Regions from separate parts of the Mesorhizobium sp. M0802 genome, predicted to be linked through region 3. Evidence: predicted binding sites of a transcription regulator. Region 3 holds the regulator's gene; each other region holds the start of a gene.
What was found. Region 3 encodes LexA, which represses DNA repair genes until DNA is damaged. Its sites were predicted from a motif close to TGTTCNNNNTGTGTTCNG; they were not measured.

Region 1: NKI10_RS22555 (YifB family Mg chelatase-like AAA ATPase) is a predicted target of LexA. The motif match lies at 4,090-4,107, and genes of this name have one in related genera.
Region 2: NKI10_RS21990 (PA0069 family radical SAM protein) is a predicted target of LexA. The motif match lies at 4,324-4,341, and genes of this name have one in related genera.
Region 4: NKI10_RS25435 (putative DNA modification/repair radical SAM protein) is a predicted target of LexA. The motif match lies at 2,449-2,466, and genes of this name have one in related genera.

What each region holds. Positions count from the first base shown of each region.
Region 1 is NZ_JAMYOY010000017.1:87,439-94,515, forward strand. It holds gene NKI10_RS22545 (malate synthase G) at 1-1,557, shown strand, start outside; gene NKI10_RS22550 (outer membrane protein) at 1,743-2,378, shown strand; gene NKI10_RS22555 (YifB family Mg chelatase-like AAA ATPase) at 2,463-3,995, opposite strand; gene NKI10_RS22560 (glycosyltransferase) at 4,246-5,310, opposite strand; gene NKI10_RS22565 (glycosyltransferase family 2 protein) at 5,387-5,689, shown strand; gene NKI10_RS22570 (glycosyltransferase) at 5,652-6,569, shown strand; gene gshB (glutathione synthase) at 6,662-7,077, opposite strand, start outside.
Region 2 is NZ_JAMYOY010000016.1:156,286-163,362, reverse strand. It holds gene NKI10_RS22015 (F0F1 ATP synthase subunit A) at 1-510, shown strand, start outside; gene NKI10_RS22010 (F0F1 ATP synthase subunit C) at 576-800, shown strand; gene NKI10_RS22005 (F0F1 ATP synthase subunit B) at 893-1,492, shown strand; gene NKI10_RS22000 (F0F1 ATP synthase subunit B) at 1,503-1,994, shown strand; gene rnhB (ribonuclease HII) at 2,242-2,940, opposite strand; gene NKI10_RS21990 (PA0069 family radical SAM protein) at 3,095-4,249, opposite strand; gene NKI10_RS21985 (glycosyltransferase) at 4,400-4,903, shown strand; gene NKI10_RS21980 (hypothetical protein) at 5,156-6,130, shown strand; gene NKI10_RS21975 (GFA family protein) at 6,120-6,551, opposite strand; gene moaB (molybdenum cofactor biosynthesis protein B) at 6,680-7,077, opposite strand, start outside.
Region 3 is NZ_JAMYOY010000005.1:250,465-257,541, forward strand. It holds gene gltX (glutamate--tRNA ligase) at 1-20, opposite strand, end outside; gene arr (NAD(+)--rifampin ADP-ribosyltransferase) at 482-898, shown strand; gene NKI10_RS11010 (ComEC/Rec2 family competence protein) at 1,011-3,467, shown strand; gene lexA (transcriptional repressor LexA) at 3,461-4,243, opposite strand; gene NKI10_RS11020 (GntR family transcriptional regulator) at 4,449-5,213, opposite strand; gene kynU (kynureninase) at 5,381-6,628, shown strand; gene kynA (tryptophan 2,3-dioxygenase) at 6,735-7,077, opposite strand, start outside.
Region 4 is NZ_JAMYOY010000021.1:91,026-98,102, forward strand. It holds gene NKI10_RS25425 (aspartate aminotransferase family protein) at 1-897, shown strand, start outside; gene NKI10_RS25430 (glutamine synthetase family protein) at 963-2,348, shown strand; gene NKI10_RS25435 (putative DNA modification/repair radical SAM protein) at 2,468-3,703, shown strand; gene NKI10_RS25440 (UdgX family uracil-DNA binding protein) at 3,706-5,175, shown strand; gene NKI10_RS25445 (glycerate kinase type-2 family protein) at 5,326-6,606, opposite strand; gene NKI10_RS25450 (heme-degrading domain-containing protein) at 6,782-7,077, opposite strand, start outside.

The DNA of each region.
Region 1 (7,077 bases), on a different contig from region 3:
GGCGGCACCACGCTGGCCAACCCGAAACAATTTGCCGGCTATCGCGGCGACGGCGCCAACCCGGAAGCCATCCTGCTGGTCCAGAACGGCCTGCACATCGAGATCCTCATCGACCGCACCAACCAGATCGGCCGCACCGACCCGGCCGGCATTGCCGACGTGATCCTGGAATCGGCGCTGACCACCATCCAGGACTGCGAGGATTCGGTCGCGGCGGTGGATGCCGAGGACAAGGTCATCGTCTACCGCAACTGGCTCGGCCTGATGAAGGGCGATCTGGCGGAGGAAATCAGCAAGGGCGGCAAAACCTTCACGCGCAAGCTCAATCCGGACCGCGCCTGGACTGCGCCCAGTGGTGGCGCGCTGAGCTTGCCTGGCCGCTCGCTGATGCTGGTGCGAAACGTCGGTCACCTCATGACCAATCCGGCCATCCTCGACCGCGATGGCAACGAGGTGCCGGAAGGCATCTTGGATGCGGCGATGACGGCGCTGATCGCGCTGCACGATGTCGGCGCCAACGGGCGTCGGATGAATTCCCGCGCGGGCTCGATGTATGTGGTGAAGCCGAAGATGCATGGGCCGGAGGAAGTCGCCTTCGCAGTCGAGATTTTCGACCGCGTCGAAGCGCTGCTCGGTATGGCGGCAAACACCATCAAGATGGGCATCATGGACGAGGAGCGGCGCACCACCGTCAACCTCAAGGAGGCGATCCGCGCCGCCAAGGAACGCGTCGTGTTCATCAACACCGGCTTCCTCGACCGCACCGGCGACGAGATCCACACCTCGATGGAAGCCGGGCCGATGATCCGCAAGGGCGACATGAAGCAGGCCGCCTGGATTTCCGCCTACGAGGCGTGGAATGTCGACGCCGGGCTCGAATGCGGGCTGGCCGGTCATGCCCAGATCGGCAAGGGCATGTGGGCGATGCCCGATCTGATGGCGGCGATGCTGGAACAGAAGATCGCGCATCCCAAGGCCGGCGCCAACACCGCCTGGGTGCCGTCGCCGACGGCGGCGACGTTGCACGCCACGCACTATCACAAGGTCGATGTCCATGCCGTCCAGGCGGCGCTCAAGAGCCGGCCGAAGGCGAAGCTCGATGATATATTGTCGGTGCCGGTGGCGGTGCGGCCGAACTGGACCCCCGACGAGATCCAGCGCGAGCTCGACAACAATGCGCAAGGCATTCTGGGCTATGTCGTGCGCTGGATCGACCAGGGCGTCGGCTGCTCGAAAGTGCCCGACATCAACGATGTCGGCCTGATGGAAGACCGCGCCACGCTGCGCATCTCCTCCCAGCACATCGCCAACTGGCTGCACCACAAGGTTTGCTCCGAAATTCAGGTGATGGATTCGCTGCGGCGCATGGCAGCGATCGTCGACCTCCAAAATGTCGGCGACCCGCTCTACCGCCCGATGGCCACCGATTTCGACAATTCCATCGCCTTCCACGCCGCCTGCGACCTGGTGTTTAGAGGCCGCGAACAGCCGAATGGCTATACGGAACCGGTGCTGCACGCACGGCGGCTGGAGCTGAAGGCGAAAGAGCGGGCCTGATCCTGCGGCGGAAAGGCGTCGGCTGAGGCTGCGCAGCTTCGCGACCGCACTCGTGGGAAGACGCTGCCTCCATTGCCTGCAATCACTAATTTAGCCTGCAGCGTGACTGTTTTGACACAGGTTTCGCAAGGATTTGGGTGTATTGCTAAGACATTGATCAATTGATGGTCGGGTCGGGGACATCCATGCGGCTTTTTGCAGGAATTTTGCTGGTTGCGGGCATGACTGTGACCGGGGCCAATGCAGCGGATTTCGTTGAACCGGTAGCCTCCACCTATTCATGGACCGGCTTTTACATCGGCGCGAATGCGGGTGGCGCCTTTGGCAATATCGACGGCAACTTCATAGGCATCACTGGATCGGCCGACATCAGCGACTTCACCGGCGGTGTCCTGGTCGGTGCCAACTATCAATCCGGCCCGTGGGTTTTCGGTATCGAAGGCGACATAAATTATCTGGGCTTCAAGCAGGAATTCGACGACGGCGGTCTTTTTGCGCGTGCAAGTCTGGATGCCTACGGGACGATCCGGGGTCGCGTCGGCTACGCATTCGATCAGTTTCTGCCCTATGTCACCGCTGGCCTTGCCGTAGGCAATGTCAAGATCGACGAACATGTCTTCAACGAAACCGAAACCAAGCTTCAGACCGGATATGCGGTCGGCGGCGGTGCGGAATATGCTTTCAACAACAATTGGACCGTTCGCGCGGAATATCTATACGTCGACCTCGGCAAGAAGGATTTCGGGTTCGATCCCGTCGATCCTTACAACGTGAAGACGAATTTCAGCGTCGTTCGCGCAGCCTTCGCCTACAAGTTCTGACTTTTAGCAAAGCCAGACATCATCGGTTCTTGATATCGGTCCGGGCGGACAGCTAGCCATCCCGACAAAGCAGGCTAGGCTTCGTCACGCCGCCTGCGCTACCCGCTCCGACATCATGCGGTAGGAAATCGCCTCGGCCAGGTGGATGCGGCCGACGGCCTCGCTGGCGTCGAGGTCGGCCAGTGTGCGCGCCACTTTAAGCACGCGGTGATAGGCGCGCGCAGAAAAGCCGAGTTTCTCGCTGGCGTCTTTCAGCAGCGACAGGCCGGCTGCGTCCGGCGCGGCGATGTCCTCGATGACAGAAGGCGAGCAATGGGCGTTGGTGGTGGCGCTGGTGACGCCCAGCCGCTCGAACCGCTCGCGCTGGATGGTGCGGGCGCGCGCCACGCGCTGGGCGACCGCCGCGCTCTTCTCCGCCCGGTCGGGCCGGATCAGGTCGGCGGCCGAGACAGCCGGTACCTCGATCCTGAGGTCGATGCGGTCGAGCAGCGGGCCTGAGATGCGCGCCTGGTAGTCGGTGCGGCAGCGTTCGCCGCGCAGGCAGCGATAGCCGGGCTCGCCGGCCATGCCGCAACGGCACGGGTTCATCGCCGCTACCAGCTGGATGCGCGCTGGATAGGTGACGCGGTGGTTGGCGCGCGCGATCATGCAGTCGCCGGTCTCCAGCGGCTGGCGCAGCCCATCCAAGGTCTGCGGCGTGAATTCGGGAAACTCGTCCAGGAACAGGACGCCGTTATGGGCAAGCGATACTTCGCCCGGCCGCGCCCTGATGCCGCCGCCGACCATTGCCGCCATCGAAGCCGAATGGTGCGGGGCGCGGAACGGCCGCCGGTCGGTGAGCTTGCCTTCGCCGAGCTCGCCGGCCACCGAGGCGATCATCGAGACTTCAAGAAGTTCCTTGGGCGCCAGTGGTGGCAGAATTGAAGGCAGCCTCTGCGCCAGCATGGATTTTCCCGAGCCGGGAGGCCCGACCATCAACAGATTGTGGCCACCGGCCGCCGCCACTTCCAGCGCCCGCTTGGCGCTTTCCTGGCCCTTGATGTCGGAAAGGTCGGGCAGGTCGCGGGCCGAGACATGGATGCCGGGCTCGGGCCGCGACAGCACCTGCGTGCCGCGAAAATGATTGGCGATGGCAATCAGGCTGCGCGGCGCCAATATGTCGAAATCCTTGCCCGCCCAGGCCGCTTCCGGCCCGCAGCCGAACGGGCAGATCAGGCCTTTTCCCTCGGCATTGGCGCCGATCGCCGCCGGCAGCGCACCGGCGACCGTGGCAATGGTGCCGTCGAGCGACAATTCTCCGAGCACGACATAGGAGGCCAGCATGTCGCCCGGAATGGCGCCGAGTGCAGCCATCAGGCCGAGCGCGATCGGCAGATCGTAATGGCTGCCTTCCTTGGGAAGATCGGCAGGCGCCAGGTTGACCGTCACCTTCTTCGACGGCATCGACAGCCCCGACGCATGCAGTGCCGCCTGCACGCGCTCGCGGCTTTCGGCCACCGCCTTGTCGGCCAGCCCGACGATCTGCATGCCGACCTTGCCCGGCGCAATCATCACCTGGACATCGACCGGCACGGCCTCGATGCCCTGGAAAGCCACCGTGCGAACCCGCGCCACCATCTTGCTCTGCCCCCGGATACCGGCTCGCCTCGGCCTTGTGGTTCAGACCGCGAGCGACGTCAGGACAAGACAACCATAGATTTCAGGCCAAGGCAAGAACATTACAGGAACATGCATTCGTGGTGGTTGCAGCGCGCTGTGCCGGTTGCAAAAACGGAAGATGGTTAAGCAAAATGGAACGGCTGCTCCGCCTCCTCGACCGCGTTTAACAAGGGCGACTAGGCCCTTCGGCAATCTGAGGGTGTTGCTTCTAAGCGGTGATGAAGGCATCGACCGAACCTGAAAGCGATCGATCGATCGCGACCTGCGGTGGAAGCCACTCCATGACAGGATATCTGAAAGGCCAAGGCAGGGCGATCCGGCGCGAAGAGCCGCTCTCCAGAAAAATCTCGTTTACAAGGTCTATGAACCGCCCGCGGTCTCGTTCGATTCGTTTCAAAGTTTGCGAACGAATGTAATCCCGGGGAATTCGTCGCTCCTTCAGCGCTAAGACAGCCTCCGCGATGGATCGAGGATCGGGTGGAACTGTGAGCGAATAGTCGTCATCCAGATAAAGGTCTCGGCCGCCATGGTTCGGCGTCGTGACTACTGGAAGGCCCGCGAGAAGATATTCCGTGCTGGCGAACATTGGTCCTTCCAGGTGAGAGAGACAGATTCCCACGGCTGCACGATTTAGATGCGTGTTCACCTGAGCCGGTGCCAATCGGACCGGCTTGCCGGTGCCGTCAAACTCGTTGATAAAGACGTGATGCGGCGCGAGCTCCCTATGCCGATTTATTCGCGCTCTTTCCGACTCCGTCGTGGAGGACCCGCTTGAATCTCGATAGAAGACAAATGCGCAACGCTGGATGCCAAGCGACAAGTCATGGCGCTTCCACGGAGCCAGTTGCGCATTGTAGATTGCATCAAATTCTACAGGGACGTCATCGAGAGGCCTGAATATGTGTTCGGAGGTTGTTGACGTCTTGTTGTGCAGGACGGCGGCCTCGCCGGACTGATTCAACAGATCAGCCTCGGCCTGAGTGTTGGATAGGAAGATTAGCGAGTGACGGGGGTTCTTGAGTCTATGCAGAACGGCATAGGTCCGGATGGTTTTGACGCTAGCACTGTTTTCGATGGACCAGGTTGGCGAGATGAGAAACCAGGCGCGGTGGCCGCGTGGAAGGAAAGGCATATGACTTGCTAATCCGAGCGGCGTACCGGACATTCCCGAATAGGATATGAACGGATCGTCAGACAGCAAACTGGCCTGAAGAGCAGGTTGCGACTTCGCGGAAGGGTGCCCCTTTCTGAGTTTGTGGCCATGACGCAGCATGGCTCTGACAATCTCGAATTTGGTAGGAGGGCGATACCCGTGCTGTAGGGTCAACATGCGGCAATTGCGATCTTGAGTGCGGGGCAAAACTCGCTTCGACAGAGAGAAATTTGGCACAGAAACATCGCCAGTTGATCGACGGAATATCTCAGGCGATCAAATCTGGTGTACGGAGAAGCGCCTCTTGAAAGAAAACATCGTCCCAAGCGGGGCTGGTTCTCACATCGCGCTACCAACCGTATCCGTTTGCGTAGGCTGTTTCAATCAAGAGGCATTCATCGACACTGCGATCCGATCCGTAGCGGCGCAGACATACACTGCGTTCGAGTGCGTGGTGGTCGATGATTTTTCGACCGACGCTTTCCCGCCGAAGGATTGAAGAGTGTCTGTCCCAGCTTGGTGACAGTCGTTTCCGCTTTCTGCCCCGACTGCAAAATGGCGGGCAGATGGCAACAATGATGACCGGGCTTGACGCGACAGCCGGGCCCCTGATCTCGTTTCTTGACGGTGACGATGCTTGGCACCCTGACTTCATAGAATGCCATGTGAGAGCGCATCTCAGCCACACCCGTATCGCGGCGATGTCGAGCTCCGATGAGGTGGTGATAGATACGGCCGGCAAACTGCTTGCGGGCGGTCATCCCGTATTCCACCTGAATGACCCGCGATCGATGCCGAAAATGAGCGGCTACCTGCATGTCGACACCGAAGCTGACCCGACATTATTATTTATTGATCGGGGCACCGTGGGTTGGTTTTGGTCAACCACATCGGGGATGATGTTTCGTCGAGCTCCGCTTGAAATCATGCGTCCATCCGATCCGGACGAAATAAGGATATGTGCCGATGGTTATATGGCTCGTGCCGCCCATATGATCGGCGGAACCGTGAGGATTGGGCGGGCTCTTGGCAGCTATCGGCTTCACGGCGGCAATGGCTGGGCGGACGGGCGCATCCTGGGTACCGGAGTTGGCCTCGGCAGGATGTCGCCTGATACTGAAATAGCGATACGGCGGGCACTGGCCAATCGTTGGTGCGAAGTGGCGCCGGGACTGGAGCATTTAATCTCCCGCCACTCAATGCGCAGGACCTTGGTCGACCTGATCGGACTGTCTGCAGCTTTTGCATTGCTGGAAAAGAACTCCGATGCGGGTTTTCTGCTGAAAGACTGGGCAACACCACAGCGAAAATTGCAGACCAGACTTATCGGTCTCCTTCCTCCGAAACTGAGGCCTCGGCGCTTCCGGGACATAGTTTGATTTGATGAGCCGCTTGCTCGGCAGTCTTACCCGATAAAGAGCATCTTTCGATGCTTCTCTGGACCCACCAAAGTCCTCCGTAGCAACGCACACTACGCGGCCAAATTCCGCCGCTTCGCCTCTACCGCGTCCCAGAACAGGCTGGCGATATCCGCGCCACCAAAGCGTTGCACTTCGCGCACGCCGGTTGGCGAGGTCACGTTGATCTCGGTCATGTAGTCGCCGATCACGTCGATGCCAACCAGGATGAAGCCGCGCTCTTTCAGCGACGGGCCGATGCGGGCGCAAATCTCGCGTTCGCGCTCCGTCAGCTCAGTCTTTTCGGCGCGGCCGCCGACATGCATGTTGGAGCGAGAATCGTGGTCGGCCGGCACGCGGTTGATGGCGCCGACCGCCTCGCCGTCGATCAGGATGATGCGCTTGTCGCCCTTGCGCACATCCTTCAGATAGCGCTGGACGATATACGGCTCGCGTGACAGCTGAGCGAACATTTCGAGCAGTGAGGCGA
Region 2 (7,077 bases), on a different contig from region 3:
GGTATGAAGTTCTTTCCCTTGGTGTTCTCGCTGTTCATGTTCGTGCTTGTTGCCAACCTGCTTGGCCTTTTTCCTTATTTCTTCACCATCACCAGCCACATCATCGTCACCTTCGGCCTGGCCGCGCTGGTGATCGGAACCGTCATCGTCTATGGCTTCATGAAGCACGGTCTGGGCTTCCTCAAGCTTTTCGTGCCGAAGGGCGTGCCCATCCTGATGATGGTGCTTGTCGTTCCGATCGAGGTGATTTCCTTTGTCTCGCGTCCGGTCAGCCTATCGGTTCGTCTGTTCGCCAATATGCTCGCCGGCCACATTACCCTGAAGGTGTTTTCCGGGTTTGTGGTCAGCCTGAGTGCGCTCGGCGCGCTCGGCATTGCGGGATCGATCCTGCCGCTGGCGATGGCTGTGGCGCTGACCGCGCTGGAGTTGCTCGTGGCGCTCTTGCAGGCATATGTGTTCGCCGTGCTCACCTGCATGTACCTGAATGATGCGCTGCATCCTTCGCACTAGATAGAATTTCCGGCATCTTTCGCCGGATGGAATTGCAACGAATTACAGATCCAAAGGAGTTTAAAATGGACGCAGAAGCAGCAAAGTACATCGGCGCCGGTATCGCTTGCCTGGGCATGGGCGGCGCGGGCATTGGCCTCGGCAACATCTTCGGCAGCTACCTGGCGGGCGCCCTGCGCAATCCGTCGGCCGCCGATGGCCAGTTCGGCCGCCTGATTTTCGGCTTCGCCGTGACCGAAGCTCTGGGCATTTTCTCGCTTCTCATCGCGCTTCTCGCCCTGTTCGGCTGAGCCCCTGTTCGGCCAATTATCGGTCGGACGAGCATTGGGAAGAATTGGCTGGCCGCATTCCTGCGGCCATGCCTGATATCAGGGGATAGTCCATGTTCGTGACATCTGCGTTTGCGCAAGAGTCCGCACCCGCCGCTGAAGGCGCCCATACCGGTACGGAAGGCGGCACGCATTCCGGCGCCGGCGTGCCTGCCGAGGCGCACGGCACGTTCCCGCCATTCGATCCGGCGACGTTTCCGTCCCAGCTTCTGTGGCTGGCGATCACGTTCGGGCTGTTCTATCTGTTCCTGAAGAAGGTGGTGATGCCGCGCCTTGGCGGCATCATCGACGTCCGCAGCGATCGCATCACGCAGGACCTCGACCAGGCCGCCAGGCTGAAGGGCGAGGCCGACGCCGCCGTTGCCGCTTACGAGCAGGAACTTGCGGAAGCCAAGGCCAAGGCCAACGCGATAGGCCAGCAGGCCAACGACGCTGCCAAGGCTGAAGCCGAGGCTGCCCGCAAGAAGGTCGAGGCCGCCCTCGACAAGAAGCTCGGCGAGGCCGAGGCCAGCATTGCTTCCATCAAGGCCAACGCCATGAAGGAAGTCGGCACGATTGCCGAGGACACCGCTTCAGCCATCGTCGATGCGCTTGTCGGCGGCAAGACGAGCAAGGCCGAGATCTCGGCTGCGGTCAAATCCGTGGCCCGGTGAGGAGCACATCATGGACGCCACATCTCTCGCAACGCTTTGGGCAACAGTTGCCCTCGTCATTTTCCTCGGCGTTGCCGTTTACATCAAGGTGCCAGGCCTGATCGCCAAGTCGCTCGACGCCCGTGCGACCAAGATCAGCGACGAGCTTGCGGAAGCCCGCCGGTTGCGCGAAGAGGCCCAGCAACTGCTCGGCCAATACCAGAAGAAGCGCAAGGAAGCCGAGCAGGAGGCCGCAGCCATCGTCGCTGCCGCCAAGCGCGAGGCCGACATGCTTGCCGCCGAGGCGCACAAGAAGACCGAAGACTATGTCACCCGTCGCACTGCGCTTGCCGAGCAGAAGATCGGCCAGGCAGAGCGCGAAGCCGTCGCCGAAGTGCGCGCCAGCGCCGTCGACATCGCCGTCGAGGCGGCCCGCACGCTGCTCGCCGGCAAGATCGACGCCAAGGCCGGCGCGGATCTTTTCAAGTCCGCGCTGCAGGACGTGAAGGCCAGGCTGAACTGAGCGGGGTTAACTCGCTGACATCAAGCCGCCCGGGCAACCTGGCGGCTTTTTTGTTGAGCGGCGACGGAGATTGGCGAAGGCGGTGGTGCGCCTGATCTCCCCCCTCGAGGGGGAGATGTCGCCAAAGGCGACAGAGGGGGTCGGTTCGACCAGGCGCGACGCTCTTTCTGCGACCAAGAAGGGCTAGCGCTTCACGCGCGGTGACCCCCTCTGGCCTGCCGGCCATCTCCCCCTCAAGGGGGGAGATTTAGCTGTCCAACCCGACAAACCCTTCTTCCTCAACCACCTCAACCCCACCCAGCCTGAACGGCGCGAATGACGCCCGGTGCAGCCTTGCCACCGGCCCATGCGCTTCGATCGCGGTGCGGTGCCGCACGGTGGCGTAGCCCATATGGACCTCGAACCCGTAGCGCTCGTGATGGCTGCCGCAGCCGCACATCATGCGGTCGCGCATCACCTTGGCGACGATCGAGGCGGCGGCGATCGATTGCGAGCGCTGGTCGCCCTTGATCAGCGCGCGGCCTTCGCAGAGGAGACCCGGCGGCACATCGCGGCCATCGGCCAGCGCCAGCTTTGCCTGGATCGGCAGGCCGGCAAGGGCGCGGCGCATGGCTTCCAGGCTGGCCTTGAGGATATTGCTGCCGTCAATGCCTTCGGCGCTGACCGAGGCCATCGACACGCCGAGCGCTGACCCCAGGATTTTCAGGAACAGCGCCTCGCGCTGCAAATGGTTGAGCCGTTTGGAATCGTCTAGCCCGTCGGGAATGTTGGCGGGATCGAGGATCACCGCCGCCGCCACCACCGGCCCCGCCAGCGGACCGCGGCCGGCCTCGTCCATGCCTGCCACCGGCCAAAGGCCTTCAGCCATCGCCTTCGTCTCGAAGGAGAAGTCGGGCTTTTCGACGATTTCGAAAAGAAGCGGAGAATCGGAACGCGCGCGAGCCATGTTGCGGCGAGGTTCGCATCGGCTCCGATTCTCCGCAAGTCCCTCCAGGGTCGAGTGGGGCAAGACCGGGAGGGCACCGTCTGCAGGCCGGGGGACAGGCCGGACGGGATTCTTGGGTCGCCTGCCAACCACGAGGGCAGGGCAGGCGCTACTTTCAGAGCAGCATCAGCTGCTCGGTCGCCTTGGCGGCGGCTACAAACTGGTCGGTTCGGAGCGTGCGCCGCTCGGCGTTGAGGCCGAGCCGCTTGGCCGTGATCTCGAAGCGCCGGCCGATCTGCCAGGCATAGGGGCCGGCGCCTTTCATCCGCTTGCCCCATTCCGAATCATAGTCCTTGCCGTCGCGCATCGAACGGATCAGCGACATCACGTGCCGGTAGCGGTCGGGATAATGGCGCAGCAGCCAGTCCTTGAAGATCGGCGCCACCTCGAGCGGCAGGCGCAGGATCACATAGCCGGCCTCGCGGGCGCCTGCGGCGCGTGCCGAATCGAGGATACGCTCCATCTCCTGGTCGGTCAGGCCGGGGATGATCGGCGCCACCATGACAGAGGCCGGGATGCCGGCATCGGAAAGCTGCCGGATCGCCTCGAGGCGCTTGGTCGGCGTCGACGCGCGTGGCTCCATGGTGCGCGCCAGCATGCGGTCCATCGTCGTCACCGACAGCGCCACCTTGGCCAGCCCGCGTTCGGCCATGCGCGACAAGATGTCGATGTCGCGCGTCACCAGATGGGATTTGGTGACGATGCCGACCGGATGGCCGCGCGCCTCCAGCACTTCGAGGATCTCGCGCATAATCCGGTATTGTTTCTCGATCGGCTGGTAGGGATCGGTGTTGGTGCCGATGGCGATGGTGCGCGGCTGATAGCCATCCTTCGACAGTTCCTTGTCGAGCAGCCGCGCCGCATCCGGCTTGGCAAACAGCTTCGCTTCGAAATCCAGCCCCGGCGACAGGCCCATGAAGGAATGCGTCGGCCGGGCGAAACAATAGACGCAGCCATGCTCGCAGCCGCGATAGGGGTTGATCGAGCGGTCGAAGGAAATGTCGGGCGATTCGTTGCGGGTGATGATGGTGCGCGGCTTCTCGACCTGCACTTCGGTCTTGAACGGCGGCAATTCCTCCAGCGAATTCCAGCCGTCGTCGAACACATGCCGGCTGACCGGCTCGAACCGGCCGGACGGGTTGATGCCCGCGGAACGGCCGCGGTTGCGATCCGGACGGACGCGCATGCCGCTCTGTTCGATCATCGCATTGGCCATCTCGGCTCGCCCTGCTCCGAAAGCAGCAATGTCCGCACGCACGATATGTTCCATTTTGGCCCTTTCCCAAGGACTGTCGGCTGGCTGTCGAATCGCTCTGTTCATGAAAATAATCCTATTTCGCTGATGAGAACAAAGCAAGAACTTTTTCGTTGGGCCATGCAAAACTGGCGCTGCGCCGGGCTTTCCGCTATTCGGCTAAAAATGCTCAGCGTTCTCATCGAAACCCGGGATGACGAAGAAGGCCTTGCCCGCACGCTCGCCTCGTTGATCGGCGGCGCGGTCGAGGGCGTGGTGCGCGATGTCATCGTCTGCGACACCGGCTCGACCGACCAGACGCATCGGGTTGCCGATCATGCCGGCTGCCACTTCGTGGCCGGCGGCATTGCCGCGGGAATCAGGCAGGCGAAGGGTGACTGGCTGCTGTTTCTGGAACCCGGCGCAAGGCTGGCGGAGGGCTGGATCGACGACGTTGTCGCTCACACGGCGCGCCAAACCATGCCGGCGCGCTTTTGCCGTGCGCGCGGCAGCCGCACGCCGTTCCTGTCACGGGTGTTTTCGGGCAACCGGGCGCTGGCCGAAGGGCTGGTCATCAGCAAGCGCCAGGCCGCTGCCCTGTCGAAGAACGCGCACAGCGCCGAAGCCCTTGCGCGCGGTCTCGCCACCAGGCGGCTCGACGCCGAAATTTGGCTGGCGCCGAAGAAGTGATGTTTCTCCCTTTTCCCGTTCCCAGGGAGAAGGGTGCCCGAAGGGCGGATGAGGGGCAGCGTCGGCGTCTCATCCGCATTGGCACGGTCGCAGCACCATCCCTCTTTTTCGCCGCAAAAAGCTATTGTGCATTGCACAAAAGCTGACGCGGGATTAGCATTCCGTTGATGCGGGATATCGGGGTTTGGGTAGTGCCGGAGCGGTAAGCAAGCGCCGCGTCGTCGTTGCTGCCGTTCATATCTGAGGACCCCGATGAACCTTTCGTCCCCTGACAAATCCGGCGCCCCCAGCCTGGAAGCCATTGCCCGCAACGGCAGCCTGCTCCGCCGCGTTGCGGTGCGTATTCCGACCTATCTCTCCGACCTGCGCGAAAATCCCGCATGGCTGCCGATGTTCGTGCTTGCCCGCACCATGCCGGCGCGCAAGCTGCACTGGCTTGGCGCCAAAGCCGCGCGCCCCGCGCAGAGTGCCGGAGCTACGATGTTCAGGGGCGTCGACCTCAAGTCGATCCTCGCGGCGCTGCGCACCGATGGCCTGTTCTCCGGACTGGTCCTTCCGCAGGCAATCCACGAAGAGATCGCCAGCTTTGCTCAGAGCACGCCGTGCTTCGGCAATTTCGACCGCCGGCTCGAATTCATGCCCGGAGAACACGCAGAAGCCGAGAAGCGGTTCGGCCGCTCTTTGCTCAGCGGACACTATTTCGAGCGCATCCTCGGCTGCAAGGCGGCACTCGCCATCCAGAACGACCCGCTGCTGCTCGACATCGCCCAGCACTATCTGGGCGGGCAGGCGAAGCTGATCACCACGCGTGTCTGGTGGAGCTTTCCGACAGGCGAGGCTTCCGACGCCGACAAGAACCTTGCCTCGCTAGGCAAATATCATTTCGATCTCGACGACTGGCGGATGCTGAAATTCTTCTTCTATCTCAAGCCCTGCGATGCCGGCACCGGCCCGCACGTCTATGTCAAAGGCAGCCACAACAGGCGCAGCCTCAAGCACCAGTTGACGCTGCTGGTCGGCCATCCGGCGCAAGACGTGCTCAAGGTCTATGGCGACGACAGCCCGGTCACGCTGACCGGCGAGGCCGGCCTCGGCTTCGTCGAGGACCCGTTCGGCTTCCACATGGGCACCGTGCCGTCCACCACGCCACGGCTGATGATGGAGGTCGGCTTCGGCGTCTCGCCGCCCTCGCGCCGCCGCTTCCACGGCGAACCGGTCATCCGCTGAGGCCGGAGCGGATCTCGACCGGCATCCAGCGCGCTTGCCGCCGGGCAATGCGACCCTCTTTTTTCTCGGCAGCATAGTCCATCGGGACCGGCTCGCGGTTGAACCGCGGCCGGTCATCCAGCGCATTGACGATGACGATCGCTCTCGGGTCGCCGTCTGTGGTCACAGCAGCGACATAGACGCCGCAGTCGCGGCAGATGAGATAGTCGGCGGTGCGCAATCCGAACCGGTATCGGTGCAGCCGCGCCTCGTCCTCGACCGATACGATCAATCGGCCCTGCGGATCGGCGGCGGCGCGCGAACCATGCTTGACGCAGAACGCGCACTGGCAGGCGCGGATCTCCATCTCGGCCGGCTCAATTCCGGTTTCGAAGGTCAGGTGGATGTTGCCGCAATGGCAGCCGCCGCGATACGCAGTCATGGCATCTTTCCGCCTCAAGGACCTAGTGGCAGATTACCCGCCTGGCGGCCTTCAGGAAATGATCCTTTCGCAGGCGCAACGGCCATTCTGCCTGACGAGGCAGCGCTTGGCCGGAACTTTGCCTTGGTTTACGAGGCGGCCTTGCCGCGCCGCAAATGCTCGTCCAGGCGCGGCATGATCTCGACGAAGTTGCAGGGCATGTGGCGGTAGTCGAACTGCGGCTTCAGGATGCCGTCCCAGGCGTCCTTGCAGGCGCCGGGCGAGCCCGGCAGCACGAAGACGAAGGTGGCGTTGACGACGCCGCCCGTCGCCCGGCTCTGCACTGTCGAGGTGCCGATCTTGTCGTAGGAAATGCGGTGGAACACTTCGGAAAAGCCGTCCATGCGCTTCTCGAAGATCGGCTCCAGCGCCTCCGGCGTCACGTCGCGGCCGGTGAAGCCGGTGCCGCCGGTGGTGATGACGACGTCGATCTCCTTGTCGCGCGACCAGCCCAGCACTTTGTCGCGGATTTTCTCCCGGTCGTCAG
Region 3 (7,077 bases):
GTGACGACCGTGTCGGACATGGAACTCTCGGGAACCTTGGAAAGCGGGGCGTGATCGCGCAGACTTTCGCGCTTTGCGCGTTCATGTAGCATAGGAGGTCTGGGGCGCAAGGGGCAGACCCGATGGCTGGACGAGGCCGGGGCACGTCGGCAATTATCGGTTGCGTCAACGGGCGCCGGAGCCTTGTAGCACAAAATCTGTTCGCACCTCCGCGCAACCTCATTTGGCAGCAGCGTCAATGTCTGGGTTCCATTCGGCTGCAGCGTCCGTCACAGTGCCTGGAACATCGCTGCGACGGTGGTAGCCCCCTCTGACGAGCGGACATTTCTTCACGGAGGCGGACTGCCCGACTACAACGCCGCCGTGACAGCGTTGGCTTGGTCACGCATATTGACCTTTCTGCAATCATTATCGTGAACACCGCAACTGTGTGCAGTCCGGTCTCGCCACTAAGGAGGCAAGATTGAAAGAAGGACTACCGATGACCAGAAACGCCGACCCTACGGAGGGTGATCCGTTCTACCATGGTACCCGGGCGGATTTGAAACCGGGGGATCTGCTGAGCGTCGGCCACCCTTCCAATTTCAGAGGTAAACCACTGTCATGGGTCTATTTCACCCAGACACTTGAAGCCGCCATCTGGGGAGCAGAGCTTGCAACGGGTGACGGTCGTCAAAGGATTTACATCGTAAAGCCGACGGGGTTTTTCATGGATGACCCTAACCTGACCGATAAAAAATTTCCCGGTAATCCGACGAAATCCTACCGCTCCCGTGAGCCGTTGCTCATCCTGGGGGAGCTCGCTGAATGGCAGGGTCATACACCCGAACAATTGAAGGCAATGCGCGATGGGCTTGCTCGCCTGAGGGCGGAGGGCCGGGATATGATTGAGGATTGAGCGTCCTTGGCGAGTGATGGTCAATTCCGGCGCGGTGGACGCGACCGCACGGACTTTCGCGCTTTGCGCGTTCATGTAGCATAGGAGGTCTGGGGCGCAAGGGGCAGACCCGATGGCTGGACGTGGCCGGGGCACGAAGGAAGGCGAAGGCGCCGAGGCAAGCGTCAGCGAACGCTCGCTGTTTGCCGATAGTCCCTATGCCGAGCCGCTGCCCCTCGCGCTGCCTGAGCCGCATCCCGGCGTCGCGCCTGCGCTGCCCGGTCACGCCTTGCCGGCGCAAGTCACAGCGCCCGGATCTATCGCCCGTCTGCGCAGACGGCTTCGCCGTCCGTCATGGCCCGCGCTCCGCCGCAGCCTTGCCGTGGCCGCCAACACGGAGCTCGACCGGGGCGTCGCCTTCCTGCTGGTGCCGGTTTTCCTGGCGGCCGGCGTCATCATTTATTTCTCGCTGGCCGGCGAGCCCGGCTTTGCGCAGCCAATCGCCATTGTGGTGCTGGCGACATGTTGCGCTGTCGCCACGCGACCTCGGCCGAGGACGCATCTGTTCTGCATGGCCGCGATGCTGTGCGCGCTCGGCGTCGTCGCCGCCAAAGTCGAGACCTGGCGCGCCGGAACGCAGATGCTCGGCTCCGAGATCCAGACACGGCTGACCGGCCGCGTCGTCAGTCTCGAACAGATGGAGAGCGGGCGCATCAGGCTGACGCTTGACGTGGTTTCGACCGCTTACCCCAAGCTGCGCTACGCCCCGGAGCGGGTCAGGCTCTCGGCGCGGACCGTTCCCGCCGATATGACCGCCGGCTCCCTGATCACCGGCTATGCCAGGCTGTTGCCGCCGACCGGTCCGGTGCGGCCGGAGAGCTACGATTTCTCCTTCGACAGCTATTTCACCGGTATCGGCGGCAGCGGCTTCTTTCTCGGCAATCCGAAAACCATTGCTACGCAGGGACCGCCGCCGCTGGCCGCGCGGCTCTCCTCGGCAATCGAGAACGCGCGCGAAAACATTGCCGACCATATCAGGGGCAAGATCGGCGGCGCCGAAGGCGAGATTGCCGCGGCGTTGATTGTCGGGGTGCGCGCCGGCATCCCGGACGAGGTCAACGAAGCGATGCGGCGCACCGGCATCTACCACATCATCTCCATCTCCGGCCTGCACATGGCGCTGGTTGCCGGCACCATCATGGCGTTGCTGCGTGGCGCCTTTGCGCTGTTTCCCGATTTCTCTTCGCGCCGCCCAGTCAAGAAATATGCAGCAGTGGCAGCACTCGTCTCCATCGCCGCCTATCTCGTCATTTCAGGCGTCGTGGTTGCCGCCGAGCGCAGCTTCATCATGCTGGCGGTCATGCTTGTCGCCGTGCTGTTTGATCGCGCCGCACTCACCATGCGCAATCTGGCGATCTCCGCCATTGCCGTCATCCTGGTGTCGCCGCACGAGGTGGTCGGTCCCAGCTTCCAGATGTCGTTTGCCGCCACCGCCGCCCTTGTCGGCGCCTATGCCGGCTGGGCCGATTACCGCGCCGACAAGGTGAGAACGCCGCCGGCAAAGCGCTCCTTCGTCGGCTTCCTGTCGCGAAAATTCGCGCTGGCCATGGGCGGCCTCGCCATGACCTCGATCATCGCCGGCAGTGCAACCTTGCTGTTCGCCATCTGGCATTTTCAGCGTGTGTCGCCGCTCAGCCTGATCGCCAATCTGGCCGTGATGCCGATTGTTTCGTTGATCGTCATGCCCTTTGCCGTGCTCAGCGCACTGGCGATGCCGTTCGGCGCCGACGGGCCGTTCCTCTATGTGATGGGCAAGGGTCTGATGGCGATGATCGCTATATCGGCCTGGATTTCCGAGCGCTCGCCGGTCGACGCCGTCGGGCTGATCTCCATTCGCTCGGTGCTGTTGGTGGCGGTCGCCCTCGTCATCGCCACCATGGCCACCACCTGGCTCAGGTTGGCGGCCGTGCCTTTCGCGCTGGCCGGCCTGTTGACGGTGCCGCAGGTGCTTACGCCCGACGTGCTCATATCCGAGGATGCGCATCTGGTGGCCATGCCGATCGGTGGCGGCGAACTCGCCCTCAACCGCGAACGCTCCAACGAATTCACCACGGACAATTGGAAACGGGCGCTGCGGGCCGAAACCATTATCCCACCTGAGATTTTCGAGGCAACAGATACGCGGTTCGATCTCGATCCGCTCGATCTGCCGCCCGGCTCGCCCTTCTATTGCACCGGCGATCTCTGTATCGCCCGGCACCCTTCCGGAGCCATTGTAGCGCTTGCGAAAGACCGCAAGACGGCGCGGCCGGCCTGTGCCTTCGCGAGCCTGATCGTCATCGATGACGCCACCGCTTACAATCCGTGCCGCGACCCGCTGGTGCTGGTCGTGACGAAGAAACAGCTGGCCCGCGACGGCAGCGCCGCCGTCTTCTTCGATCCGCAATCGGCAGCTGCAGCGCCAACCATCCGCTTCGCCGTCGACAAGCCGTATCGCCCCTGGCACGAGCAACGCCGCTTCTCCCGCGAAGCGCGCGGCCTGCCGCCTTACAACCAGCGTGAAAAGTACAAACCCAAGCCGGCTCAGTAGCGCCGGATCAATCCGACAAGCTTGCCCTGCACCTTCACCCTGTCCGGTCCAAAAATGCGGGTCTCGTAGGCCGGGTTGGCGGCTTCCAGGGCGATCGAGGCGCCCTTGCGGCGGAAGCGTTTCAGGGTCGCTTCCTCATCGTCGACCAACGCCACCACGATCTCGCCGGGGCTGGCTGTGTCGGCATTGCGGATGATGACCGTGTCGCCATCGAAAATGCCGGCCTCGATCATCGAATCGCCCTTGACCTCGAGCGCGTAGTGTTCACCGCCCATGATCATGTCGGGCGGCACCGAGATCGAATGGGTCTGATGCTGGATGGCGTCGATCGGCACACCGGCAGCAATGCGTCCCATCACCGGGATCGACACCGCCGAAACGGCGTCGTCATTGCCGGCCGACATCGAACGCGACGGCGAGCCCGGCTTGATCTGGCGACCGATACCGCCTTGGCCCATCGCGCCTTGTCCTTGGCCGCCTTGCCCTTGGCCGGTTTGACCAAGACTGCCCTGAATGACGCTCGGCGAAAACTTCCTCGCCGCATTGAGGCCTGGTGCGATCGAGTCGGGCAGCCGCAGCACTTCCAGCGCGCGCGCCCGGTTCGGCAGCCGGCGAATGAAACCGCGCTCCTCAAGCGCCGTGATCAGGCGGTGGATGCCGGACTTGGAGGCGAGGTCAAGCGCTTCCTTCATCTCATCGAAGGACGGCGGGATTCCGCTCTCCTTCAGGCGTTCATGGATGAACATCAGAAGCTCATGTTGTTTGCGCGTCAGCATCGCGGCCCCCAGGGGTTCTGAAACCAGAATCAGAAAAAACAAACCCAGAACAAACACTATCTGTTCCAGTTGTGTTCCGCAACCTTTTAAAGTTTAATGAATGTGTTGACGTTTTGTTCAGCGTGACGTTCGGCACCGCGAGCGGCGCTCGTAGTCGTTGGCCGGCAACGGGGTGAAACGAAGACAAAGTGCCCTGCGTCGTCGGCTACGATCGCCGCTTCCTTTTCGGACGGGGCTGCGCAGCATCCGCGCCGGGTTCACTCTGGGCATAGACCTGCAGCGTGTAGCCGATGTGAGCGGTCATCAGAGTTTTCGCACGTTCGACGTCGCGATCGAGGGCCGCTTCCATCAGGGCGGTATGGTGTTCGATCGCCACGGCGTCGCGCAGGGCCGCCACGGCCTTCCGGTGGCCATCCGTGCGGCCGGCGGCGGCGCGCAGCGTCGGGGCCAGACCCAGAAAGCGGTGATGGCGATGCAATTGGTCGGAAATCGTCGCATTGAAGCGCAGCAGCCAGCTGGATGTCGCGGCACTGAGCAGCGCCGCATGGAAGGCATCGTGTTTTTCGTACCACGCGTCGACCGCATCATCCGATGGATCGTCGAGAACAGACCCGCACCGTGAGAGACGATAGTGGGCGGCAACGACCGCGTCTTCCCACTCACGGTCGCCCTCCTCGATCGATTCCACCAGCAGGGGCAGTTCGACCACCAGCCGCGCACGCGCCAAATCCTCGAGCTCCGCCCGAGAGACGGGAGCGACCGCAAACCCGCGGTTGCTGATGGCGGTCACAAGCCGTTCCGCCTCCAGCCGCGACAGCGCCTCGCGCAACGGCGTCCAGCCGATGCCGTAGGTGTTGCGCAGCGTGCTCAGCTTCAACGGCGCGGCAGGCGCCAGCCGGGTCGCAAGAATATCGCGCCTGAGCAGGCGATAGGCCGCTTCCGTCTTCGAGGTCTGCTCGTCATCCAGCATCGTGATCCATCAGACATAAACGCTCGGCGGATCATTATATATCAAAGCCTTTCAATGGGTGAATTATATATAATGTTTGACAGTTCAAGGGCGACCACTCAAGATCGCCGGCATGTTTGGGCGGCAGGCTCCGCCGCGCGCGTTTGTCCATGGAGGGGCGCCGGATCATGAGCACGACACCCGATCTCGCTACAATCGAAGCAATGGATGCCGCCGATCCGCTGCGCTCCATGCGCGAACGCTTTGTCTTGCCGCAAGGCGTGATTTATCTCGACGGCAATTCCCTGGGCGCCGCGTCAGCGGTCGTCTTCAGCGAACTGCAGCAGGCCGCCACGCAGGAATGGGCGCACGACCTCATTCGCGCCTGGAACACCGCCGGCTGGTTCAACATGCCGGTGGAACTCGGAGATCAGCTCGGGCGACTGATCGGCGCGGCTGATGGGCAGACGGTGGTCTGCGACACAACCTCGATCAACATCTACAAGCTGCTGCACGCAGCGCTCGGCATGCGGCCGGATCGGTCGGTCATCGTTGCCGAGGGCGACAGTTTCCCGACCGACCTCTACATGGCCGAAGGCGTCGCCTCGACCCGGCCGGGAACGCGGCTGCGGCTGGAGGGCGTCGACGCGGCCGCAATCGAGGAGCTGATCGACGACAGCGTTGCCGTCATCCTGGTCAACCACGTCAACTACAAATCCGGCCAGTTGCGCGACATGGCGGCGCTGACGCGCAAGGCACATGACGCCGGCGCGCTGATCATCTGGGATCTCTGCCACACGGCCGGCGCCTTGCCGGTCGAACTTGACCGTGCCAATGCCGATTTCGCCGTCGGCTGCACCTACAAATACCTCAATGGCGGCCCGGGCTCGCCAGCCTTCATCTACGCGGCCGAGCGCCACCATGACGATGCCCACCAGCCGCTCAGCGGCTGGTGGGGCCATGCGCGGCCCTTTGCCTTCGAGCAGGGCTTTGCCGTCGGCAGCGGCATTCGCCGCTTCCTGTGCGGAACGCAGCCGGTGCTGTCGATGCGGGCGCTCAAGGGCGCGCTCGATATCTGGAACGACGTCGATATGGCGGCGGTGCGCAGAAAAAGCATCGCGCTGACCGACCTGTTTATCCAGCTCGTCGAAGCCAGATGCGGCGCCTACGGGCTTGAACTGGAAAGTCCTCGCGACGGCAGCCAGCGCGGCAGCCAGGTGTCGTTCCTCCATCCGCATGGCTATCAGGTGATGCGCGCGCTGATCGAGCGCGGCGTGATCGGCGATTTCCGGGCGCCGTCGACCATCCGTTTCGGCTTCACGCCGCTCTATGTCGGATATGGCGATGTCTGGCAGGCGGTCGAAGTCCTGGAGGATATTCTGCGCACCGGCGCCTGGCAGGACGCCCGCTTCGCGGTGAAGACCGCGGTCACCTGAGGAACTAGAGCAATTTCAGGAAAAGTGTGAAGCGGTTTTCCGTCCGCAATTGCGTCAAATCAAAGAGCTAGAGCATTTCGCCGTTTACGTTAAACGGTGAAATGCTCTAGAGCCGGGTGCGGACCGTCCAGAGCTCCGGAAACAGCACAACCTCCAGCATCTTCTTCAGATAGGAGGCGCCTGAGGTGCCGCCCGTGCCGCGCTTCAAGCCGATGATGCGCTCGACCGTGGTGACGTGGTTGAAGCGCCAGCGGCGGAAGTAATCCTCGAAGTCGACCAGCTTCTCGGCCAGTTCGTAGAGCATCCAGTAGCGCTGCGGGTCGCGGTAGACGGTTTGCCAGGCAGCCAGCACGTCTTCGTTCTCGACGCGCGTCTCGCGCCAGTCCGTGCGCCCGGCATCGGCGCCGATGTCGAAGCCATTGCGCGCCAAAAGCAGAAGCGCCTCGTCG
Region 4 (7,077 bases), on a different contig from region 3:
CGGGAAAAGATCCTAGTCTTCAACGGCTGCTATCACGGCTCGGTCGACGAGACGATGGTGCGGCTGGTCGACGGCAAAGCTGTCAACCGGCCGGGCCTGGCGGGCGAATTCCGCGACCTGACCAGGATGGCGAAGGTCATCGAGTTCAACGATGTCGCCGCGCTGCAAGCAGCGCTCAAGGACAAGGATGTCGCCTGCGTCATTGCTGAGCCGGTGCTGACCAATTCCTGCATGGTGCTGCCCGATCCGGGTTTTCACGATGCCTTGCGCAAACTGACGCGCGCGGCCGGAACGCTGCTTCTGATAGACGAGACGCACACGATTACGACTGGACCCGGCGGCTACACCAGGAAATTCGGACTACAGCCCGACCTGTTCGTGCTGGGCAAGCCGATCGCCGGCGGCGTGCCGGCAAGCGTGTGGGGCATGAGCGACGAGGTCGCCTCGCGCTATGCCGACTACAATCGAACCAAGGAGCCGGGCTATTCCGGCATGGGCACGACGCTGTCGGCGAACCCGCTGCAGTTCGCAGCCATGCGCGCAACGCTCGAAGAGGTGATGACGCAGGAGAATTATGCCCGGATGGATCGCCTCGCCCTGCGGCTCGATGCCGGGCTGACCGGCGTCATCGATCGCTACAATCTGCCCTGGCATGTCGCCCGCGTCGGCGCCCGCGTCGAGTTCATCTGCGCCCCTGGCCCGCTCAGGAACGGCGCCGAAGCCGAGACTGCCCATGCGCCGGAGCTTGAAGCCGCTGTTCATGTCGCGCTGGTCAATCAGGGCGTGCTGATCGCGCCCTTTCACAACATGATGCTGATCTCGCCGGCCACCACCGGCGCCCAGGTCAACCGGCTGATCACCGCCTTCGCCACGGTTGCGGTAAGGCTGACGGCATGAGACAAGCAGCCAACAAGCGGGCGATCAACAAACAGGCGCCAAAGCAAACCTTGAGTACAGTAATCATGAGTTCACCTTCGGGCTCGACGCCCGCCGAGGCGCAAGCCTTTCTCGACGCCCATCCCGAAATCGAAGCCTTCGATATCGTCTTGACCGACGCCAACGGCGTCGGCCGCGGCAAGATCGTGCGCCGGCATGAGCTGAAAAGCATCTTCGAGGGCGGCCGCCACATGCCGATCTCGATCCTCGGCCTCGACATCACCGGCGAGGATGTTCACGAAACCGGGCTGATCTGGACGACAGGCGATGGCGACCTCAGGGCCTGGCCCATCCCCGGCACCCTGGTGCCGCTTTACGGCACCAACCCGCCGCGCGGCCAGTTGCTGATGGCGATGTATCATCTCGAGGGACAGCCAATGTCGTCGGACCCGCGCTTGGCGCTGGCCAGGCAGGTCGACATCTTGGCGGCCAAGGGCCTGCATCCCGCCGGCGCCTTCGAACTCGAATTTTTCCTGCTGGCCAATGAGCGCGATGCCGATGGCAAGGTGAAACCGGCGGATGCCGTGCTCGACGGCCGCCGCTCGGCCAAGACCGAAGTCTATTCCGTCGACCATCTGCACGGCATGGAGCCGCTGTTTTCCGACATCTATGCCGCGGCTAAGGCGCAAGGCATTCCGGCCGAAACGGTGATTTCCGAATACGCGCCCGGCCAGTACGAGCTGACGCTGAATTACCGCAAGGATGTCATGCGGGCGGCCGACGACCTCGTCATGTTGAAGCGGCTGGTGCGGGCGCAGGCGCGCCGCCATGGTGTTACCGCCTGCTTCATGGCCAAGCCGATCGAAAAATATGCCGGCTCCGGCATGCATTTCCATGTTTCGCTGCAGGACAAGAACGGCCGCAACATTTTTGCCGAAGCCGGCGGCGAAAGCTGGTCGCTGCCGCTGCTGCAGGGGCTCGGCGGGCTGATCCAGACCATGGCCGAATCGATGCTGGTGTTTGCGCCGCACGCCAATTCCTGGCGGCGCTTCGTCTCGCAGTCCTATGCGCCGGTGGCGCCGACCTGGGGCGTCAACAACCGTTCGGTGGCGCTGCGAGTGCCGGCCGGCGACGCCAAGAATCGGCGCATCGAGCACCGGCCGTCGGGCGTCGACGCCAATCCCTACCTGATCGCGGCAACGGTGCTGGCCGGCATCATCAAGGGTCTGGACGAAGGCCTCGACCCCGGCCCCGAAACCACTGGGAATGGCTATGAAGCCGCCGTCACGCGCACGACCATGCCGGTCGACTGGCGCGCCGCGATCGAGGCGGCGCGGGCCTCGAGCTTCCTGAAAGAGGCGCTTGGCGAGGATCTGCATCGCACCTTCGTGGCGATCAAGCAGTCGGAGTATCTGCGCGTCGCCCGCACCGTCAGCGAGCTGGATTACCACCTCTACCTCCATGAGGTCTGAGAGACCGCCTGGAACACGGGCAGTCGTCCTGCTAGCCCGACGATCAGGCGGCGATCACTTTTTCGCCGCCTGCATCAAATGAGGTGGCGCTGCAGCCGTCTAGAACATAACATGAACGGATGAGCGCACGCACCGTCCGTGAAAAGCTGGCGATCCTGTCAGACGCCGCCAAATACGATGCTTCTTGCGCCTCGTCTGGGTCGGCGAAGAAGGATTCGCTCCAATCCGGCGGTATCGGCTCCACAGAAGGCATGGGCATCTGCCATTCCTACGCGCCGGATGGCCGCTGCATTTCGCTCCTGAAAATCCTGCTGACCAATTTCTGCATTTACGATTGCAGCTACTGCATCAACCGCTCGTCATCGAATGTGCGCCGCGCCCGCTTCAGCATCGAGGAGGTGGTGAAGCTGACCATGGATTTCTACCGGCGCAACTACATCGAGGGCCTCTTCCTGTCCTCAGGAGTCATCCGCTCCCCGGACGAGACCATGGCCGAGATGGTGGAGGTGGCGCGGCGGCTGCGGCTGGACGAAAAATTCTCCGGCTATATTCATCTGAAGACCATTCCGGAAAGCTCGGCCGAACTGGTCGAGCAGGCCGGGCTCTACGCCGACCGGCTGTCTATCAACGTCGAACTGCCGACCGATGAGGGCGTCAAGAAACTGGCGCCGGAGAAGAAGCCGGAAACGATCCGCCTTTCCATGGCGAACCTGCGCCGGAAGATGGAGGAAAAAGCCGAGCCGACGCTGAGGACCAAGAAGCGCGAACGCTTTGCGCCCGGAGGTCAGTCGACGCAGATGATCGTCGGCGCCGACAAAACATCCGACGACGGCATCTTGCACACCAGTGCGCGGCTCTATGGCAGCTACCATCTGCGGCGCGTCTATTACTCCGCCTTCAGCCCGATCCCGGATTCGTCATCGTCGCTGCCGCTGCAGAAACCGCCGCTGATGCGCGAGCACCGGCTCTATCAGGCCGACTGGCTGATGCGCTTCTACGGCTTTTCGCAGCCGGAAATCCTCGCCGGCAGCAGCGACGGCATGCTCGATCTCGCCATTGACCCCAAGCTCGCCTGGGCTTTGCGCAATCGGGCGAGGTTTCCCGTCGACATCAACCGCGCCGATCGGGAAGCGCTGCTGCGGGTTCCGGGTCTGGGCACCAAGGTGGTGGCGAAGATCCTTGAAACCCGCCGCCACCGACGCATGCGGCTGGAAGATGTCGGACGGATCTGCCATTCGATCGCCAAGCTGAGGCCCTTCATCATCGCCGAAGGCTGGTCGCCGGGCGGACTCACCGACAAGACAGGCCTGCGCGACACGATCGTAAAGTCCTGCGAACAACTTTCGCTGTTTTGACCATGCAGCCGGCTCAGCTCGACCTTGCCCGATACACTGTCCGGCTAGCGAGCCAGACCGATTTCGCCGGTTGGCGCGATGCGGCACGGCGTCTGGCGCTGAATGAGGTCCGACCTGAGGATATTAGTTGGGGTGTCGGGTCCGACGCCAATGATCCTCAAGATGCCTTGCCGGCGGTGCCAGAGGGCGCGCAGCTTACCGTCCCGCGCGAGTTCATCGCCCATGCCGAAACCGCCTTCTGCCACTCCGACCCCGGCCGGTTTGCCTTTCTCTACTGGATGCTTTGGCGCCTGCGCACCGAGCCGAAACTGCTGGCGATCGCATCCGATCCCGACACCAGGCGGCTCGAAGCCATGGAAAAGGCGGTGCGGCGCGACAGCCATAAGATGCATGCCTTCGTACGCTTCCGGAAGATCGGCGACGGCGAGAACGAGCGCTACGTCGCCTGGTTCGAGCCGGAGCATTTCATTGTCGAGCGCAACGCGGATTTCTTCGTCCGGCGGTTCACCGGCATGCGCTGGACCGTCCTGACGCCCTATGCCTCCGCCGACTGGAACGGCGAAAGGCTGGCGATCGGGCCGGGTGCGGCCAAGGGCGATGCACCCGATCAGGACGACACCGAGGCGTTGTGGCTGACCTATTTCGAAAACATCTTCAACCCGGCGCGGCTCAAGGTGAAGGCGATGCAGAAGGAGATGCCGAAGAAATATTGGCGGAACCTTCCCGAGGCCTCGCTCATTCCAGATCTGATCGCAGGAGCGGACGAGGCCGCCAGGGATATGATTGCCAGACTGCCGACAACGCCGGCGCCGCACCACGCCAAGCTGCAGGCAAGACATTGGCCGAAGCCCGAGCCGGCCGAGGCGCCGGATGAAGACGATGCCAAGACGATTTCCGATTTGCGCGAGGCTGCAAAGGGTTGTCGTCGCTGCCCGCTCTGGCGCGACGCGACACAGACCGTGTTCGGCGAGGGGCCGGATGACGCCAAAGTGGTCTTCGTCGGCGAACAACCTGGCGATCAGGAAGATCTCGCCGGCAAACCTTTTGTCGGGCCAGCGGGCAAAGTGTTCAGTGCGATTCTCGATGACGCAGGCGTCGACCGGCAAAAAGTCTACGTCACCAACGCCGTCAAGCACTTCAAGTTCGAGCCGCGCGGCAAGCGCCGCATCCACTCGAAGCCAAATACCAGCGAAGTCCAGGCCTGCCGCTGGTGGATCGGCCGGGAGCTTGAGCTGATCAAGCCGGACCTCGCCGTGGCGCTTGGGGCAACGGCGGCGTTGTCGCTGCTGGGCAAGGCCATTGCCGTGACGAAAATGCGCGGCCAGTTGATCGAACGCGAGGATGGCTTGCGCGTGTTCATCACCATCCACCCGTCCTTTATCCTGCGCATTCACGAGCCGACGGACAAGGAGGCTGAGCGCGAGCGGTTCCTAAAGGAAATGAAAGAGGTGAAGCGGCTGATGGGGTCGTGAGATGAGCGAAAGCCTCAGCGACATCGTCATCCGCGGGCGGAACAAGGAGCTTCGCTCCTGCTTCGCCCAGGGATGACGAAGCTGAGTGGCTTCAGCCAATCACCTACGGTCGTGAATCCAACGTTGGAAACTTCGGCCGCCACGGCCGAATTAACTGATCAGGATTGCCCTCAGATCATTCACATTCGTACCCGTCGGCCCCGGCACGAACAGATCGCCGATCGCGTTGAACGCCGTCCAGGCATTGTTGCCGGCCAGCATCGCCTTGGCGTCGACGCCGGCGGCACGCATGCGCGAGACAGTCGAGCCATCGGCAAAGGCGCCGGCATTGTCTTCCGAGCCATCGATACCGTCGGTATCGGCGGCCAGTGCATGAATACCTCCCGCGCCGCTGATGCCGATGGCGAAGGCAAGCAGGAATTCCGAGTTGCGGCCGCCCTTGCCCCTTTTTCCGTCAACAGGGGCCCGCAAGGTCACGGTCGTCTCGCCTCCGGACAGGATCAGCACCGGCTTTTTGAACGGCCGGTTGCGCGTCGCCACTTCGCGCGCAATGGCTGCATGCACGCCACCGACCTCGCGCGCCTCGCCCTCGATGGAATCGGAGAGGATGACGGCTTCGATGCCCTGCCGTTTTGCCTCAGCGGCTGCCGCTTCCAGCGACACGCCAGCCGAGGCGATCAGGTGCACTTCATTGCGTGAAAAGCGCTGGTCATCCGGATCTGGCGCATCGGCCTCTGGCGAGTTGATGTGCGCCATGACGGCGTTGGGCAGTTTCATGCCGTAGGCCGCTATCAAGGCCAGCGCATCGGCCCGGTTGCCGGAGTCGGGCACGGTCGGGCCGGAGGCCACCAGCGCCGGGTTGTCGCCGGGAATGTCAGAGACAACCAGTGATACCAGTTTGGCCGGCCAGGCGGCAGCTGCCAGCCGGCCGCCCTTGATGGTCGAGAGATGCTTGCGGATTGTGTTCATCGCCGCGATCGGCGCGCCGGAGGCAAGCAGCGCCTCGTTGACGGCGATTTCGTCGGCGAGCGTCAGGCCGGCGGCAGGCGACGGCAGCAGCGCCGATCCTCCGCCTGAGATCAGAGCCACTACCAGGTCGTCCGCAGTCAGCCCTTGCACCTTCTCGAGCAGGCGTCGCGAGGCTTCGAGACCGGCTGCGTCCGGCACCGGATGCGCCGCCTCGATGATCTCGATGCGCTCGCATCTGGCGCCATAGCCATAGCGGGTGACGACCAGCCCTTCGATTGGCCCGTCCCACACTTTCTCGAAGGCAGCGGCCATCTGTGCCGAGCCCTTGCCGGCGCCGATGACGATGGTGCGGCCCTTCGGCCTAGCCGGCAGATGATCCCTGATCGTTCGCTCCGGATCGGCAGCGGCAACAGCGGCATTGAAGATCGAGATGAGAAAGGATTTGGGATCGAGCACGGTCATAATTGGCCGCCATCCGCGGTTTGCAAGCTTCCGAAAAGCCGGCGCCGCCCCTCACCCTTAGCCTCTCCCCGTATAGAGACGGGGAGAGGGGTTCGCCGGCGCTGGGGTGCTTCTCTTCTCCCCGTCACTATACGGGGAGAAGGTGCCGGCAGGCGGATGAGGGGCAGCGCTAGCGTCACGATTTATCTTCCGGCGGCAGCGCCAATTGTGTCCGATCGACGCCGAGATGATCGCACAGTGCATCGACGACGACGCCATGATCCTGGCGTTCCGGCAGGCCGGAGACGGCGATGACGCCGATGACGCCGACGCCCTTTACAGTCACCGGAAACCCGCCGCCGGCTAGTACGTAATCAGCAATATCTAGCCCCTCGCCGACCTTGAAGGTGCGGTCCGGACGCTGCTGCTCCAGCACCAGGCGATAAGTGCTTTTGAGATAGCGCTTCACCACATTGATCTTGCGTCGAGCCC